Regions from separate parts of the Streptomyces sp. NPDC057854 genome, predicted to be linked through region 1. Evidence: riboswitches for the same ligand, from Rfam matches in the RefSeq annotation. Region 1 holds a riboswitch; the other holds the start of a gene.
The links. A riboswitch is a leader RNA that binds a small molecule or an ion and turns the genes downstream of it on or off. The one in region 1 is predicted to bind thiamine pyrophosphate.
Positions count from the first base shown of each region.

Region 2: linked by a shared signal. The riboswitch ahead of thiC (phosphomethylpyrimidine synthase ThiC) and the one ahead of thiO (glycine oxidase ThiO) in region 1 are both predicted to bind thiamine pyrophosphate.

Region 1 is NZ_JBHVMF010000010.1:85,536-89,812, reverse strand. Features, by position in the region: gene thiE (thiamine phosphate synthase) at 1-550, opposite strand, end outside; gene ACFVQZ_RS16595 (helix-turn-helix domain-containing protein) at 624-989, opposite strand; gene ACFVQZ_RS16590 (NAD(P)/FAD-dependent oxidoreductase) at 1,071-2,294, opposite strand; TPP riboswitch at 2,378-2,491, shown strand; gene thiO (glycine oxidase ThiO) at 2,489-3,673, shown strand; gene thiS (sulfur carrier protein ThiS) at 3,670-3,870, shown strand; gene ACFVQZ_RS16575 (thiazole synthase) at 3,876-4,277, shown strand, end outside.
Region 2 is NZ_JBHVMF010000025.1:80,531-84,807, forward strand. Features, by position in the region: gene ACFVQZ_RS29880 (SsgA family sporulation/cell division regulator) at 1-155, shown strand, start outside; gene ACFVQZ_RS29885 (YibE/F family protein) at 283-1,707, opposite strand; TPP riboswitch at 1,779-1,929, shown strand; gene thiC (phosphomethylpyrimidine synthase ThiC) at 1,923-3,698, shown strand; gene ACFVQZ_RS29895 (hypothetical protein) at 3,761-4,277, opposite strand, start outside.

The DNA of each region.
Region 1 (4,277 bases):
CGGCGTCCAGCACCTGGTCCAGGTTGTCCGCGTCGATCCCGCCGATGGCGAACCAGGGGCGGTCCTGGGCGAGCCCCGCCGCGTACCGCACGAGGTCCAGGCCGGGGGCGTACCGCCCGGGCTTGGTGGGGGTGGGCCAGCAGGGGCCGGTGCAGAAGTAGTCGGTGCCGGGCTCGGCGGCGGCCGCGGCCACCTCGGACTCGGCGTGGCAGGAGCGGCCGATCAGCACCTCGTCGCCGAGGATCGCGCGGGCGGCGGGGACGGGCAGGTCGCCCTGGCCGAGGTGGAGGACGTCGGAGCCGATGGCGTGGGCGACGTCGGCCCGGTCGTTCACGGCGAGGAGCGTGCCGTGCCGGCGGCAGGCGTCGGCGAGGACCGCCAGGTGCTCCAGCTCCTCGGCGGCCTCCATGCCCTTGTCGCGCAGCTGGACGATGTCGACGCCGGAGGAGAGCACGGCGTCGAGGAAGGCGGGCAGGTCGCCCTGGCGCTTCCGGGCGTCGGTGCACAGGTAGAGCCGGGCGTCGGCGAGCCGCTCGCGAGGCGTGGGCATGGTGGTTCCCCCCGTCGGGTGGTGCCGGTGCCGCGGCGCGGGGCCGGGGCACCGGCGGTGCTGGTTCGGCGTGTCAGACGGCGAGCGCCTGGGCGCGGCGCTTCACCTCCGTGCCGCGATTCTCGCGGAGCGCCTGCGCGGGGGTGCCGGGCAGGGTCGGGTCCGCGGTGAAGAGCCACTCCAGCATCTCCGCGTCGGAGAAGCCGTCGTCCCTGAGGAGCGTCAGGGTGCCGGACAGGCCCTTGACGACCCTGTCCTCCTGGATGAAGGCGGCGGGCACCTGGAGCGCGTTGTTCTCGCCGCGGCGGACGGCGATCAGCTGGCCCTCCTTCACCAGCTGCCGCACCCGCGTCACCTCGACGCCGAGCATCTCGGCGATGTCGGGGAGGTGGAGCCACTCGGGGACGAGAGCATCGATGTTTGCGTCAATCTCGGTCACGGGACAAGCCTGCCATCCGGGGCCGACAGCCGGTAGTCGGGCCCGTCCCGCCGCCTCCGTCCGGGGGGTGCCAGGGGGGTGCTAGCGGACCGCGGACTTGAGCGGGACGGCCGGGTCGGCGGCGCGCCCGGGGTCGACGGGGGTGCCCGCCTCGATGAGCTTGCGGCCCTGGGCGAGGTCGCGGGGGCGGCCGACCGCGAGGAGGGCGACCGGCACGCCGTCGCGCAGCCACAGCACCGACCAGGAGGGGCCGGAGGAGTCGCCGCGCCGGACCAGGGTGTCGGCGCCCGCGTGGTGGCCCGCGTACTGGACGAAGCGGCCGAACTGCTCGGACCAGAAGTACGGGACGGGGTCGTACGGGTCGGGCGTGCCGCCGTCGGAGCCGGTGATGTCGGCGGCGACCGTGCGGGGGCCCTGGAGGGCGTTGTCCCAGTGGTGGACGAGGAGCCGTTCGCCGTAGCGGGCGGAGGGGAAGGAGGCGCAGTCGCCGACCGCGTACACGTCGGGCAGCGAGGTGCGCAGCCGGTCGTCGGCGGTGACGGCGCCGCTCGGGTCGAGGGCGATGCCGGAGCCGGCGAGCCAGGCGGTGGCGGGGCGGGCGCCGATGCCGACGACGACGGCGTCGGCGGGCAGTTCGCGGCCGTCGGCGAGGACGACGGCGCCGGGCCGGACGGTCTCCACGCGCGCGTGGGTGAGGAGTTCGGCGCCGCTCTCGGCGTACCAGCCGGCCATGGCGACGGCGACCTCGTCGGGCAGGGCGCCGGCGAGCGGGAGCGGGGCGGCCTCGACGACGGTGACGGCGCAGCCGGCCTCGCGGGCGGCGGTGGTGAACTCGGCGCCGATCCAGCCGGCGCCGACCACGACGACGGGGCCGCCGCCGGCGAGGACGGGGCCGAGGCGGACGGCGTCGTCGAGGGTGCGCAGCAGGTGGACGCCGGGGACTCCCTCGGCGCCGGGGAGGGTGAGCGGGTGGGCGCCGGTGGCGAGGACCAGGGTGTCGTACGGGACGGGTCCGGCCTCGGTGTCGAGGGTGCGGTCGGCGGGGCGGAGGCCGGTGACGTCGACGCCGAGGCGGAGGTCGACGCCGAGGGACTCGAAGTCGATGTCGAAGGCGGAGTGCTCGGCCTTGCCGAGGAGGACGGCCTTGGAGAGCGGGGGCCGGTCGTAGGGCTGGTGGGGTTCGGCGCCGATGAGGGTGACGGGCCCTTCGAAGCCCTGCTCGCGCAGGGCGACGGCGGTCTGCACGCCCGCCATGCCCGCGCCGACGATCACGACGTGCCGCTGGGTCTGCTTCTGCTCGCTCACCCGTCCACCTTACGCACCTGACGAAACGTCAGAAAGGGAGGTGCCCTGTGGCGCACCGCCGCCGGGGGCTAGGGTGGCGGGCAGACACCACTCGCGGGAGCCCGGACGCACCGGGCTGAGAGGGAGGCTGACCGGCCTCCGACCGTACGAACCTGATCCGGGTCATGCCGGCGAAGGGAGGGGCGGGAACGCCCATGCGTCCATCCGACACCACCGACCGCACCACCGACGTCCTCGTGGTCGGGGGCGGCATCATCGGCCTGGTCACGGCGTGGCGGGCGGCCCTGCGCGGGCTGCGCGTCGCGCTCGTCGACCCCGATCCGGGCGGCGGCGCCGCGCGGGTCGCGGCCGGCATGCTCGCCGCCGTCACCGAACTCCACTACGGCGAGGAGACCCTGCTCGGGCTCAACCTCGCCTCCGCCGCGCGCTACCCGGCGTTCGTGGCCGAGCTGGAGGAGGCCACCGGCCTCGACGTGGGCTACCGCGCCTGCGGCACCCTCGCCGTCGCGCTCGACGCCGACGACCGGGCCCACCTGCGCGAGCTCCACGCCCTCCAGACCCGCTGCGGGCTCGCCTCCGAGTGGCTGAGCGGCCGGGACTGCCGCCGCCTGGAGCCCATGCTGGCGCCCGGGGTGCGCGGCGGGCTCCGGGTCGACGGCGACCACCAGGTGGACCCGCGCCGGCTGGCCGCCGCGCTGCTCACCGCCTGCGAGCGGGCCGGGGTGGTCCTCCACCGGGCGCGCGCGGAACGGCTCACCGTGACCGGCGACCGGGCGCGCGGGGTCGTCCTCGGCGACGGCACCGCGCTGGCCGCCGGGCAGACCGTCCTCGCCGCGGGCAGCCTCAGCGGCCGGCTCGCCGGCGTGCCGGAGGCGGTCCTGCCGCCGGTCCGCCCGGTGAAGGGCCAGGTCCTGCGGCTGCGGATCCCCGCCGCGTACGCCCCCTTCCTCTCCCGCACCGTCCGGGCCGTGGTCCGCGGCAGCCACGTCTACCTGGTGCCGCGCGAGAACGGCGAGCTGGTGATCGGCGCCACCAGCGAGGAGCTGGGCTGGGACACCACGGTGACCGCGGGCGGGGTGTACGAACTCCTCCGCGACGCCCACGAGCTGGTCCCCGGCCTCACCGAGCTGCCGCTCACCGAGACCCTGGCCGGGCTGCGCCCCGGCTCCCCCGACAACGCGCCGCTGCTCGGGCCGAGCGCCCTGCCCGGCCTCCTCCTGGCCACCGGCCACTACCGCAACGGCGTCCTCCTCACCCCCGTCACCGGCGACGTCATGGCGGAGGCGCTCGCCACCGGCGTCCTCCCCGCCGAGGCCCGCCCCTTCTCCCCCCGCCGCTTCCCCACCGCTCGCCCCGTACCTCAGGAGCAGCCCGCATGAACGTGTCCGTGAACGGCGAGCCGCGCGCGCTCGCCGCCCCCGTCTCCCTGGCCTCCCTGGTCGCCACCCTCACCACCGCCCCCGCCGGGGTCGCCGCCGCCGTCAACGAGGCCGTGGTGCCGCGCGGCGAGTGGGCGACGACGCTGCTCGCCGACGGCGACCGGGTCGAGGTCCTGACCGCGGTGCAGGGGGGCTGAGCGCGATGTCCGACGACGTGTTCGTCCTCGGCGGTACGGAGTTCTCCTCGCGGCTCGTCATGGGCACCGGCGGCGCCCCCAGCCTGGACGTCCTGGAGCGCGCCCTGGTGGCCAGCGGCACCGAGCTCACCACCGTCGCCATGCGCCGCCTCGACCCGACCGTGCAGGGCTCGGTCCTCTCCGTCCTGGACCGGCTCGGCATCCGCGTGCTGCCGAACACGGCCGGCTGCTACACGGCGGGCGAGGCCGTCCTCACCGCGCGGCTGGCGCGGGAGGCGCTGGGCACCGACTGGATCAAGCTGGAGGTGGTCGCCGACGAGCGGACCCTCCTCCCGGACGCGGTGGAGCTCCTGGACGCCGCCGAGACCCTGGTCGACGACGGCTTCACCGTCCTGCCGTACACCAAC
Region 2 (4,277 bases), on a different contig from region 1:
TCTTCCGCGCCAGCGCCCCGCCGCTCGTCGCCTTCCTCGACCGCACGGACAAGCTGGTCCCGCTCGGTCAGGAACAGACACTGGGCGACTTCGAGGACAGCCTGGAGGCCGCGCTCGGCCGGATCCTTGCCGAGGAGAGCGCCGGTCCGGCCTGAACCCGGCGCTCCCCTCCGTACGGATCCGGCACGCTCGCGTACGGCCTGCGGTTCCGGCCGACCCTCCCGCTGACGGGCCGACGGCCGGCGGCTGCGGCGTTCGTGCCGTACGGCCGCCGCGCGGGCGTCACTTGGCGCGGCGGCGGCGTCCGCCGCGGGCCGGTGTGCGGGCGGCGGATTCCCCCGCCGGGCGGTCGGCGGACACGACCAGCGCGGCCAGCGCCGTCGTGACCGGCACCGAGGCGACCAGACCGATCGAGCCGACCAGGGTGCGGACGATCTCCTCCGCCACCAGCTCGCTGTTGGCCACCGTCCCCATGCTGCTCTGCGCGATGGTGAAGAGCAGCAGCAGCGGGAGCGCGGCACCGGCGTAGGCCAGGACCAGGGTGTTGACCACCGAGGCGATGTGGTCGCGGCCGATCCGGATCCCGGCCCGGTAGAGCGCGCGCGGACCCATGCGGGGATCGGCCTGGTGCAGTTCCCAGACCGCGGAGGTCTGGGTGACCGTCACGTCGTCCAGGACGCCGAGCGAACCGATGATCACACCCGCGAGCAGCAGACCGGACATGTCGATCCCCGGGTAGAGACCGTGGATGAGCCCGGTGTAGTCGTCGGTGTTGCCGCTCAGCGAGGCCCAGCCGATGAAGAAGGACCCGAGCAGTCCGATCAGCAGCAGCGAGATCAGCGTGCCCAGCACCGCGACCGACGTACGGGCCGACAGCCCGTGGCACAAGTAGAGCGCGAGCAGCATGATCGCGCTCGATCCGACCACCGCCACGATCAGCGGGTTCGAACCCTCCAGGATCGCGGGCAGGATGAAGAGCGTCAGCACCACGAAGCTCACCGCGAGCGCGATCAGCGCCATCACGCCGCGCAGCCGGCCGACGAGCACGACCGCGAGCGCGAAGATGCCGGCGAGGACCGCCATCGGCACCTTGCGGTTCACGTCGGTCACCGAGTACTGCAGGTCCTTCGGGGCGTCGGGGGCGTAGGCGACGACCACGCCCTGGCCCTCGTCCAGTTGGCGCGGGGCGTCCGGCTGCACGATCTCGGTGAACGTACGGCCCTGGTCCGGACCGCTCGTGACCTCGATCGTCGCCTTCTCGCACTGGCCCTGCTGCCCGTTGACCGCCTCGCGGCCCTGCGGGGTGGTGGTGTCGCCGGTGGGCGGCACCTGTGCGGCGTTCACGTCCTTGCAGTCGACCTGCTCGACCGCCACGACCTTGCCCTGTTCGGTCTGCCGGTCGAAGCCGACGCCGGTCCGCTCGTGCGCGGGCGTCCCCCCGGGCCAGAGCACGACGAGACCGACGACCACGGCGGTGGCGAACGGGATGAGCACGGCCGCGATGACTCTGCGCAGATGGCGGGAGACGGGCGCGGCGGGGCCGTGGCTGTGCGTGTGGCCGTGCCCGAGACCGGCGCCCTGGCCGGGACCGGCACCGTGACCGTGCTCATGGCCAGGCCCGTGCCCGTGCCCGTTCTCGGGCCCGTGTCCGTGCTCGGGGCCGTGGCCGTGGCCGTGCGGATCGGGGGACTGCTGCGAGGAAGTCACCGACCGATCATCGCAAGAACGACGGGGGCCCACTGTTCAGCACGCCCGGGAGGACGCTAGCGTGGTGGCACCTTTGCACACGCGGGAGCTCGGAGCACCGGGCTGAGAGGGCGCTGATCACCGTACGCGCGTACTGACGACGTACGTACGGGAGGAGGCTGCGCCGACCGCCGAACCTGTTACCGGGTAATGCCGGCGTAGGGAGATCAGGTCTCATGACCCTTCAGGATGCACGCACGCCTGCCACCAGCCAGGACGAGCGCAAGCCGGGCTGGCACAAGGGATACGTCGAGGGCTCCCGCCCCGACATCCGGGTGCCGGTCCGCCAGGTGCACCTCACCAACGGCAAGGACGTGACGCTGTACGACACGTCCGGTCCGTACACCGACCCGGCGGTCGACACCGACGTCCGCCGGGGACTGCCCCCGCTGCGCGAGAACTGGATCATCGCGCGCGGCGACACCGAGGAGTACGCGGGCCGCCCCGTCCGCCCCGAGGACGACGGCATCAAGCACACCTCGCCGCGCGGCGGCGGGCTGAAGAACCTCGACGCGGTCTTCCCCGGCCGCCCCCGGCTGCCCCGCCGGGGCCGCGCCGGGCAGGCCGTGACCCAGCTCGCGTACGCCCGCCGGGGCGAGATCACCCCGGAGATGGAGTACGTGGCGATCCGGGAGAACGTCTCCCCGGAGGTCGTCCGCGAGGAGATCGCGGCCGGGCGCGCGGTGCTGCCGGCCAACGTCAACCACCCGGAGATCGAGCCGATGATCATCGGCAAGCGGTTCCTGGTGAAGGTCAACGCCAACATCGGCAACTCCGCCGTCACCTCCTCCATCGAGGAGGAGGTGGAGAAGATGACGTGGGCGACCCGCTGGGGCGCCGACACGGTCATGGACCTGTCCACCGGCCGCAACATCCACACCACCCGCGAGTGGGTGCTGCGCAACTCCCCCGTGCCGATCGGCACCGTGCCGCTCTACCAGGCCCTGGAGAAGGTCGACGGCAAGGCCGAGGAGCTGACCTGGGAGATCTACAAGGACACGGTCATCGAGCAGGCCGAGCAGGGCGTGGACTACATGACCGTGCACGCCGGCGTGCTCCTGCCGTACGTGCCGCTCACCGCGCGCCGCAAGACCGGCATCGTCTCGCGCGGCGGCTCGATCATGGCGGCCTGGTGTCTCGCGCACCACAAGGAGAACTTCCTCTACACGCACTTCGAGGAGCTCTGCGAGATCCTGGCGGCGTACGACGTCACCTACTCGCTCGGTGACGGGCTGCGCCCCGGCTCGATAGCGGACGCCAACGACGACGCCCAGTTCGCGGAGCTGCGCACGCTCGGCGAGCTGAACACGATCGCCAAGCGCCACCACGTGCAGACGATGATCGAGGGCCCGGGCCACGTCCCGATGCACAAGATCAAGGAGAACATCGACCTCCAGCAGGAGATCTGCGAGGAGGCGCCGTTCTACACGCTCGGCCCGCTGACCACGGACGTCGCGCCCGCGTACGACCACATCACCTCCGGCATCGGCGCCGCGATGATCGCCTGGTGGGGCACGGCGATGCTCTGCTACGTCACGCCCAAGGAGCACCTGGGCCTGCCGAACCGCGACGACGTGAAGACCGGTGTCATCACGTACAAGATCGCGGCGCACGCGGCGGACCTGGCGAAGGGCCACCCGGGCGCGCAGGAGTGGGACGACGCGCTCTCCGACGCGCGCTTCGAGTTCCGCTGGGAGGACCAGTTCAACCTGGCCCTCGACCCGGACACCGCCCGCGAGTTCCACGACGAGACGCTGCCGGCGGAGCCCGCGAAGACGGCCCACTTCTGCTCGATGTGCGGCCCGAAGTTCTGCTCGATGAAGATCTCGCAGGACATCCGCCGGGAGCACGGCGGTGATCTGAAGGCGGACGAGATCGAGGCCGGCATGGCCGAGAAGTCCGCCGAGTTCGCGGCCTCGGGCAACCGGGTCTACCTGCCGCTGGCGGACTGACCCCGGAAACGGGAGACAACGGGCGGGTTCCGAGCCTCCACGGGTTCGGGACCCGCCCGTCGTCAGTGGTCGGGGTCGGGGTCGGTGGCCGTGAGGGCGGCGTGGAGGAAGGGGATGACGCCGCGTTCCAGGAGGGCGTGGCGCCAGGCGGCGCGGGCGCGGGTGAGTTCGTCGTCGGGGGCGCCGGTGTCGGCGGGGCTGTTGCGGAGGGCGGTGCGGAGCAGGCCGGCGCCCGCGCCGAGGAGGCCGGCGGCGGCGAGGGCGCCGAAGACCAGGCCGGCGGTGAGCAGGGTGGTGCCGAGGGCGGCTGTCGGGGCGAGCAGCCGGACGGCGGCGCCGACCAGCAGGAAGATCGCGGCGGCCGTGCCGGCGAGGACGGGGACGAGGACGGTGAGGACGGCGACGGCGCCCGGGGACTCGTCGGGCGCGGCGGGCCGGGGGCGGTTGGACGCGGCGCGGTGCTGCTCGCGGACCTTCACGAAGTGCTCGTACTCGCTCGCCGCGGCCGTGGTGATCAGCGCTGTCGCGTTCAGGGCCATGGCGCGCAGCTGGGCGGCCGTCAGCCGGGTGCCGGTTCCG